One region of the Paenibacillus sp. Z3-2 genome, then DNA from elsewhere that is predicted to be linked to it. Evidence: predicted binding sites of a transcription regulator. Region 1 holds the regulator's gene; the other holds the start of a gene.
What was found. Region 1 encodes CtsR, which represses protease genes until heat stress. Its sites were predicted from a motif close to ATGGTCAATAAAGGTCAAACA; they were not measured.

Region 1 (4,433 bases):
TGACACGATCCGTAATTCGAAGTTTGGAGTCGGTCATCAACCGTTCTCTGGCTGTACGCTCATGACCAATCATCTGTAACACAACACCGTGCAGGTTTTCGATAACTTCCTGTTCGGTCTGCCCCAATGTAATCTGGTTAGAGATCTGGAACAGGTTACCCATTGCTTCGCTGCCTTCGCCGTAAATTCCTCTTACAGTCAATCCCACTTGGGATACTGCTGTTAATATACGACCTATCTGCTGCGTCATCACCAGAGCAGGCAGGTGCATCATAACAGACGCCCTAACACCTGTGCCTACATTGGTAGGGCAGCTGGTTAAGTATCCTCTACGATCATCAAAAGCGTAATCCACGTGCGCTTCAAACGCATCGTCTATTGCGGAAGCTTTTTCCCAGGCTTCTTTCACCTGGAACCCCGGATAGAGGCACTGGATACGAAGATGATCTTCCTCATTAATCATAATACTGACTGATTCATCCTCACTGAGAATAACCGCACCATTTCTGGATTCATTCGCAAGACTTGGACTGATGAGATGTTTCTCCACCAGCACCCGTTTGTCGAGTTCGCCAATATCGGTCAGATTCAGCGTATGAAAATCTCCAAAGGCATGAACTTCATCGTATTGAAGTACTTCGCTCAGCTTATTCAGCACCTCTTCCGATTGCTTATTGGAAGCCAGCATCGGAAAGGGAACATGCTGAAGGTTGCGTGCGATCCGGACACGGCTGCTAATGACGATTTCGGAATCAGCCGCATCACTGCGCATCCAGTCGCTGAGCGCCTTCTCTGTAAAGCGCAGATTAGGCATTACGCATCCCTCCTACTCATGAAAAACTTTACTCCTGAGCTATTCCTTTTTCAAGTTCCCTGATCTGGTCACGGATCTGAGCTGCCTCTTCAAATTCCTCTTGGGCGATGCTCTCCTGGAGTTCACGCTTCAGATCGGCAATTTGTCGCTTCACCTTGATGCGACCACCAGCTCGTGCGGGCACTTTGCCTACATGGGACGTACTGCCATGAACTCGCTTGAATAATGGGTCTAGGCGGCTGTCGAAATATTTATAACATGAACTGCAGCCGAATCGACCAATTTTACTGAATTGTGAGTATGTCATACCGCATTCTTCACACTGAAGTGCTTTTGCCGGTGGTGTTCCAGCAGATCCACTTTTGCCGGCTGGATCAAAATCGAGCAACCCGGACAAGAGGTTGTGAATGGAAAATCCATTAGATGTTCCAGGGATCATCTCCCCTTTTTCACGGGCACATGACTCACAAATATGGAATTCCGTCTTCTCTCCATTCACGATCTTCGTAAAATGAAGTGTCGCCGGACGTTTATTGCATTCTTGGCACAGCATAATGATGTACCTCCTTTGACCCCGATAGTTTTCATTTACCGAGCAAAGATATTAACATCGCCTTCAACATTCTGGCACGAATTTGATCCCGGTAAGGAAGTTTGACCAATATAACCTCTCTAGATACAGCAGCTCGCATCAACCCGGCTTCCCGCTTACTCAAGAAGCGTGCTTCTTCCAGTTGATAGATCAGACCTTCGGCAGCAGTCTGCCCGATCTCATCACCAATACTATGGTGCAAATGATTATGCAGAGCTGATTGGGCCGGTAATTCAATGCGCTGTATGCGAACATAACCACCACCGCCGCGTTTACTCTCTACCAGGTATCCCTTCTCGAGGGTAAAACGTGTGCTGATGACATAATTGATCTGGGAAGGTACACATGAAAATTGATCTGCCAGATCATTACGCTGAATTTCAACCATTCCTTCGGGACTTTCATGCAAAATACTCTTCAGATATCGTTCGATAATATCAGAGATATTACGCATCCAATCATCCTCCACTGTCTGAAACGTTAAGTCAATAAGGACCCACACGCCCCCACAGAGTACACCTTCTCTACCCATTTAACCAATCAGGGAAACAGCGAATCTTGCTTCCACAGACGTCAACAGGAGAGCGAAGGAAGCACGAAGGTCCTTTAATATTCCCTTGATCCTCCGATGAAATGAATCCCGTGTATTGGCGCTCATCCATCAGATTGCAGAAAGAAAGCTACTTAAGTATTTAAACCTTTAGTTGACTTTGACTTTCTTTGACTTTGTATACATTATAGCATATTTTGTGGGTTTGCCAAGTGGGGTCACTATTCATTTTTTACGATTTTACACGAAATATTCGCCAGACACAAAAAAACCTCCCCAAAATTGCCGGAGAAGTCCATTTGTCTTTCAATAACGCTGTATTTCTATATAAGATAATCAAGCCAAATGGCGAAGAGGAAATGATAATTAAAAGAAATCAAGCAAGTAGGTTTCCCTTTCAGGAATCGCTTGTTCCAATGCCTTGATTGCTGCTTCTGGTCCTTGAATTCTTCCGATCCGTGCCATTTCCGTCGGTCTGCGATATCCCATCAACACTGCGGTAAGGGATTGAATATCCACCTTAATGGTCTGATCATCAGAGATCGGCTCGGATGTTTTCCATATGGAAGCCGTTCCGTTCATTGCGACGTTTAATTGCCATACCCCCTCATTCCACGGAGCGTGGGCATCTTCTACCTGAAGAATAATCTGCAGCGGTGAGTCCTGGTTTGCAAATGGATACTGGGATATAAACTGCTCAACACTAACGATGCGTGCCATAAAATAAGGTACAATCTCCTGTTGAATCCGTGGGTTATCCAATTGGAAAGCAAGCGTATCACTTGCTGGCGCCTGTAACCTCACTTCCTGGATCATGGAATCATGATTGGCAATAAAGGTCCATAGCCCTTGCCTAGCCTCTTCATTCAGATAGATGATCTCTTTGATGGTAAATTTACTTTCTTTCACCTCATATAGAAGATAACCTTGTGCTTCATCATTTTCATCGTAATATACAGCCTTCTGGCTGGCCCCATTAACAAGAACTGAATTCTCCCACCGTGCATCATCCCGGACCAAGGTTCCGTTATAACGCTCAGCATAAGCGCTATATACTTGATTTAATATGCTAAGACCCGGATCGCCACGCCGAATCGTTCCAGTTGTCGCTTTTTTCGAAGGCAAATGCGCTGTAGGCACTTTATATCGTTTAAACTCAACATAGGTCTCCCATCCATACTTCCGATAGAAAGCAAAAGAGAAAGGATGCAAGAACGATATACTTTGTTTGTTACGGTTCATTTCTTCCAATGCATGCTTCAGCAGACCCGCTACCCAACCTTTGCGTCTATACTCTGGCCAGGTGGCTACACCAGCAATACCACCCATCTCGAAGGATCTACCATGAATATAGGTTTGAAAAGGGATAATGTGAAGTTTGGCTCCTAGTTGCCCTTCCTCGTATACCCCCCATATATCCTGTGACGAAAACTGACTCCGCCGCTTTTCTTTTTGTTCTTCACTCATTACCATTTGAAAAGCATATTCGGAGAGTGCCATCGCTGGTTCAAAATCATTTACCGTCAATTTCTGAATTTCCATCTCATCCTGCACCCCGTTCACTAGAATGTTCAGATCATTTTCATATGAAAGTCTGATACGCAATCTATGTATCCACTATGAGTGTGTCAGAGGATTCCTGCAAAGTCAAATAAGAGATGCTTTTGCATCCCCTAAAATAAACAAATAAAAACCACCACCGAATAACATCGGCAGTGGTTCTTTGCTTGGCGGCGTCCTACTCTCCCAGGACCCTGCGGTCCAAGTACCATCGGCGCTAGAGGGCTTAACGGTCGTGTTCGGGATGGGTACGTGTGGAACCCCTCCGCCATCGCCACCAAACGCGATTTGTCGAAGCATAGCTTCTTGAAATCAGATATGGAACTGAAAATCATACACACGTTCTGTGATGTACCGATTTTCATTTCAGAGATTGTTCTCTGAAAACTAGATTCGAAACGAAAGTTGCGATTAGAACTTGCTATTGGATAAGCCCTCGACCGATTAGTACTGGTCAGCTCCATGCATTGCTGCACTTCCACCCCCAGCCTATCTACCTCGTCGTCTTCAAGGGGTCTTACATACTGGGAAATCTCATCTTGAGGGGGGCTTCACGCTTAGATGCTTTCAGCGTTTATCCCTTCCGTACATAGCTACCCAGCGGTGCTCCTGGCGGAACAACTGGTACACCAGCGGTACGTCCATCCCGGTCCTCTCGTACTAAGGACAGCTCCTCTCAAATTTCCTACGCCCACGACAGATAGGGACCGAACTGTCTCACGACGTTCTGAACCCAGCTCGCGTACCGCTTTAATGGGCGAACAGCCCAACCCTTGGGACCTACTTCAGCCCCAGGATGCGATGAGCCGACATCGAGGTGCCAAACCTCCCCGTCGATGTGGACTCTTGGGGGAGATAAGCCTGTTATCCCCAGGGTAGCTTTTATCCGTTGAGCGATGGCCCTTCCATGCGGTACC
Region 2 (4,433 bases), 980 kb from region 1:
GAATACGGCGGAATGCCAAGCGTCCAATACGTCCAAAACCGTTAATACCTACTTTAATCATGAGTAAGTTCCTCCCAAGTTTTGATTAATTTTTTTTATGAAACTTATATATTCAAGACAGACGGTGAAGTCCGTCAAGACAACAATGGTGTGGTGAAAAGTAATCTCTTATTCCATTTCGGCAACGATGACTTTGGCAGCAGCCTCATCAATAATCAGAATATCTTCCTGACCAAATCGCAGCACGGAGTGTATTGCAGCGGCTTTGCTTTTGCCACCTGCAATTCCGATCACGACATCGGTTCGTTCAATATCCTGCAATCGCATGCCCAGTGTAAGCATGGTATGTACCACCTCACCCTGATCATTGAAGTAATACCCAAAAGATTCAGATACGGCCCCTTGCTCTTGAAGTTCATCTACAATCTCCGTTGCAAGTTTGCGTCTTTTTGCCATCTCCACGGCATCACCAATTCCATGAATAACAATCCGCGATTGCCTGATCAGCTGTAAAATCTCCTGAACACCGGGATCCTGGATTAAAGATTCATAGGCATGATCACTTAGCAAATCCGGTACATGCAGGAGTTTGTATTGCGCTCCTACCCGTTTTGCCATTGTGGATGCGATCGTATTCGCCTGAATTTCAAGGCTTTCTCCTAGTCCACCGCGTGCCGGTACGAACCAGACACCTTTGAGAGATGTTGGTGGATTAAGTTGCTCTGCGACTTCGGCCGTTGTTGATCCGCCAGTAACGGCGACAACGTCGTTGTCACTCATGATATTGCCGAGAGCCTTCGCTCCGGCTCTGCCCAGTTCCCTTTTGGCAAACGGAGATACGTCCGAATCACCAGGAACCACAACTACCTTTTGCAGACCGTAGGCTTGCTTGATGCGCTCTTCCAGCTCGGATAATCCGAACAACTCTTTGGCTACGGGCTCTAACTGCTGCAGCAAATCATACCCTGCCTCGCTGATCTTCATTCCTGCACTGTCAATTTCAATAAGTCCCTGAGCCTTTAACAGATCGGTCTCAGCCCTCAGAACCCGCTCGGTCATCTGCATGGAATTAGCTAACGTTCTCCGTCCGATCACATCCGATAACATGATCTGTTGCAGAATCGTATACCTCTTTTTCAAGATATCCATGAGATCAGGCAGAAGCTGCTTTTGTACTTCTAAAATCGTTCGCATGCTTTCCACTCCCGCAAGTTCTCGTTCCAAGCTCTCTTTCGTGGCCCTAAAACGTCCCGGGTTAACTTTTTAAGTCCCACGTTTATTCTACCTAAAACTGACGTGACATGCAAGTGTTTCAACGTGTTATTTCGACACGTTTCAGGCGTTTGTACGCGCCTATTTTCACAATCCTAGACTTCCGTGATCAAGGACCGCCTTACGCATACCATATATAGAAGAAATAAATTATTTTCATCTACATATCGCTCAGAATTACATTTTATACTGCATGTCCAAAACCTCTAATAGCATTTACTTAAATGCACTCTTTATCCACTCTTCTTTATCATGATCATTTTTAGGTCAATCCAAACCACATCCACAATGAACTGCTTGCAATTAAATATTTCATGAGCTATAATCATTATTGCTGTCACATAATGTGCGCCCGTGGTCCAATGGATATGACGTAGGCCTCCGAAGCCTGAGATCCAAGTTCGATTCTTGGCGGGCGCGCCACTTTTTATTTAACAGCTCATAACCCTTTTAACCAATGAAACCGGAAAGGTTTCTTTTTTTTTGCAAGTTAGTTTGACTTTCTTTGACTTTTTGTTTGGAATTGTTTATTATGTGGGTAATACGGTAACAGTTTAAGTAGAAACACCAATAACATTTACATTTCCGAGGAGGTTTTTCACGTGAGTTTTATTCCTATGGTCGTTGAACAGAGCAACCGGGGTGAGCGCGCCTATGACATCTACTCCAGATTGCTGAAGGATCGTATTATTTTCCTTGGTAGCGATGTTAATGACGTTGTGGCTAATGCTATCATGGCACAGATGTTGTTCCTGGCTGCGGAAGATCCGGAGAAAGACATTCACTTATACATCAACAGCCCAGGCGGATCGATTACAGCTGGTATGGCCATTTATGATACAATGCAATTCATCAAACCGGATGTATCTACCATCTGTGTAGGTATGGCGGCTTCCATGGGTGCATTCTTGTTGAATGCCGGTGCAAAAGGCAAACGTTTTGCGTTGCCTAACAGTGAGATTATGATTCACCAACCACTTGGTGGTGCTCAAGGTCAAGCTTCCGACATCGAAATTCGTGCTCGCCGCATCCTGAAAATGCGTGATACCTTGAACCGCATCATCTCTGAGCGTTCAGGTCAACCGCTGGAGCGGATCGAGAAAGATACAGATCGTGACTACTTCATGAGTGCTGCTGAAGCTGCCGATTACGGTATCATTGATAAAGTTATCGAAAACGTAGGTTCCCAAGGCATCTAATTGTGTCCATACGCAAAGAAGCCCTCGTCATATCCATGACGAGGGCTTCTTTTTTCACTTTATAAGAAAGATAACATTAAAGTGCACAACAATGATTGCTTACTTGCTTCCCGTTACTTCGCTGAAAGGTTCGGTACCTTTAGGAAGAAGTTCTTTGTACGTAAATGGCATTTCGGGGAATCCCTCTGCGTATGCCGTATATTCATACAACTGGAAGAACACAACTACACCCGTTGGTGTCACATAGAAATCTTGATCTTTATTCAACCCTTTGTAACCTTCGAGGTAGCCACCGCGAGCTTTCAGTTGTTCGCCCACTTTTTTACTCAATGTCTCGCGTATGGTTTTGTTATTTTGCAGCACATCATCTAACGTAAGCTCCTTGCCTGTGTCCAGTGCAAAGGTGTGGCCTGTTCGGTATGTCATACCATGAGCACCAGCATAGTCCTCATATCGTTGTGTAATGAGTCCAAGTACACCTCTTTCATTGTACGTCACTACATAAGAGCTCTCGAATGCATATGGACGGTCGGCTGTTGCACCACCAAACTCAGATATCTGTTTCTTGAAGTCGGCTACATATGTATCCACTTCGTCTTTCAACACTTTGTTGATCGCTGTTTCAGCCTCTTTGCTGGCAAGTCCACTCACTTGCGGATACTGAACATCCACTTCGGCACTTTTCACTGTGACATTGACTGTCGCCGCTTTAACTTTCACACTATTTTGTTTCACCTTGCTGAGCGTCAACGTTTTGGTTTTGCCATCCCAATTCCCCTGTACACCCAGATAATCTCTCATTGCTGAGAATGGAATATACAACCTGCCGTTGATCAGCTTGGCGTCCACTTGAGGATAGTAGTTGTTGATTCTGACACTTGGCTGACCGTCCATAAGACTAATTGTCATCGTGTTATTGGCTGCTGTCAGAGCATATTCTTTGGTCTTCGCATCATATTTCAGCGTTCCACCTGCTACATCTTTGACTGCCGTAAGAGATACCCAGGTTGAACCTCCTTGAAGGAGTCCTTTTTGAGTCAGTGTTTTCCCACCCGATTTCAGAGTCACCTCAGCCGGGGTTGTCACTTTCGAGGATACAGAAGCTGCTTGAACTGAACTATCCTGCCACACCGCACCGCTTCCTACAATAATTCCTGCTGCAAGCAGCGCACTTGTCCATTTTTTCCATGATGTCATATATAAAACTCCTCTCTGAATTCACAATTAGGGATCATTGCGTATGTAATCTTGACCTGTTCTTATATTTCATACGCTCACCTCTCTATTATAATTAACCCGATTTCGAAAAGGTTTACAGCCTCAGTTACAATGTTGATGATTATCCGACGGAAAAAATAACGGGATATGACCTTTTTGTCACGAACATCTTTACAAAAAAGATACCAAAATACAGCATTTTGTGTAGCTTGAACAATCTCCTATCCCTACTAACTTCACCAAAGTTTGCTTTTGCAACAAAAAAAGACCCTGTCCACAGGACGAAGTCTTTGTCATTATTTCTTGTTATCCCTTCGAATGATAATTGAAAGGACGTTCAATCTTACAATCTTACTTCTTCAATCTCGCTTATTTCATTTCATACGTGATATTCAGGATCGTGCTTACTTTAACTTGGCCTGTTTTAATCTCTGTGCCACCAGCTGTATCTGCTGCCTTGGACATCAAAGACTCACTTGCATAGAACACAGGCACGTTGGCATCGCCTTGGCTCACGGAAAGAACAGCACCGAGTTGACGTTTAACCGCTTTTGCAATCGCTCCAGCTTTTACATCTGCATTGGCAACTGCTTTCTCAATGACTTGGGACTCATAATTTTCCGGATTTTCTACAGTGAAGCGTACGTTCTCAATGTTGTTAGCACCTGCCCCCGAAGCAGCATCGAGCAACTCGCCGATTTTGTCCATCTCACGATATGTGATCGTCAGCGTATGATGCGCTGT

Region 2: a site for CtsR is predicted at 1,765-1,785, ahead of clpP (ATP-dependent Clp endopeptidase proteolytic subunit ClpP). Genes of this name have one in related genera too.

Annotation. Positions count from the first base shown of each region.
Region 1 is NZ_CP096397.1:5,838,036-5,842,468, forward strand. Features, by position in the region: gene M1D71_RS26220 (protein arginine kinase) at 1-814, opposite strand, end outside; gene M1D71_RS26225 (UvrB/UvrC motif-containing protein) at 843-1,367, opposite strand; gene M1D71_RS26230 (CtsR family transcriptional regulator) at 1,399-1,860, opposite strand; gene M1D71_RS26235 (GNAT family N-acetyltransferase) at 2,323-3,561, opposite strand; rRNA gene rrf (5S ribosomal RNA) at 3,682-3,798, opposite strand; rRNA gene M1D71_RS26245 (23S ribosomal RNA) at 3,941-4,433, opposite strand, start outside.
Region 2 is NZ_CP096397.1:180,982-185,414, reverse strand. Features, by position in the region: gene gap (type I glyceraldehyde-3-phosphate dehydrogenase) at 1-61, opposite strand, end outside; gene M1D71_RS00920 (sugar-binding transcriptional regulator) at 169-1,194, opposite strand; tRNA gene M1D71_RS00915 (tRNA-Arg) at 1,621-1,695, shown strand; gene clpP (ATP-dependent Clp endopeptidase proteolytic subunit ClpP) at 1,875-2,471, shown strand; gene M1D71_RS00905 (PdaC/SigV domain-containing protein) at 2,571-3,668, opposite strand; gene M1D71_RS00900 (SIMPL domain-containing protein) at 4,059-4,433, opposite strand, start outside.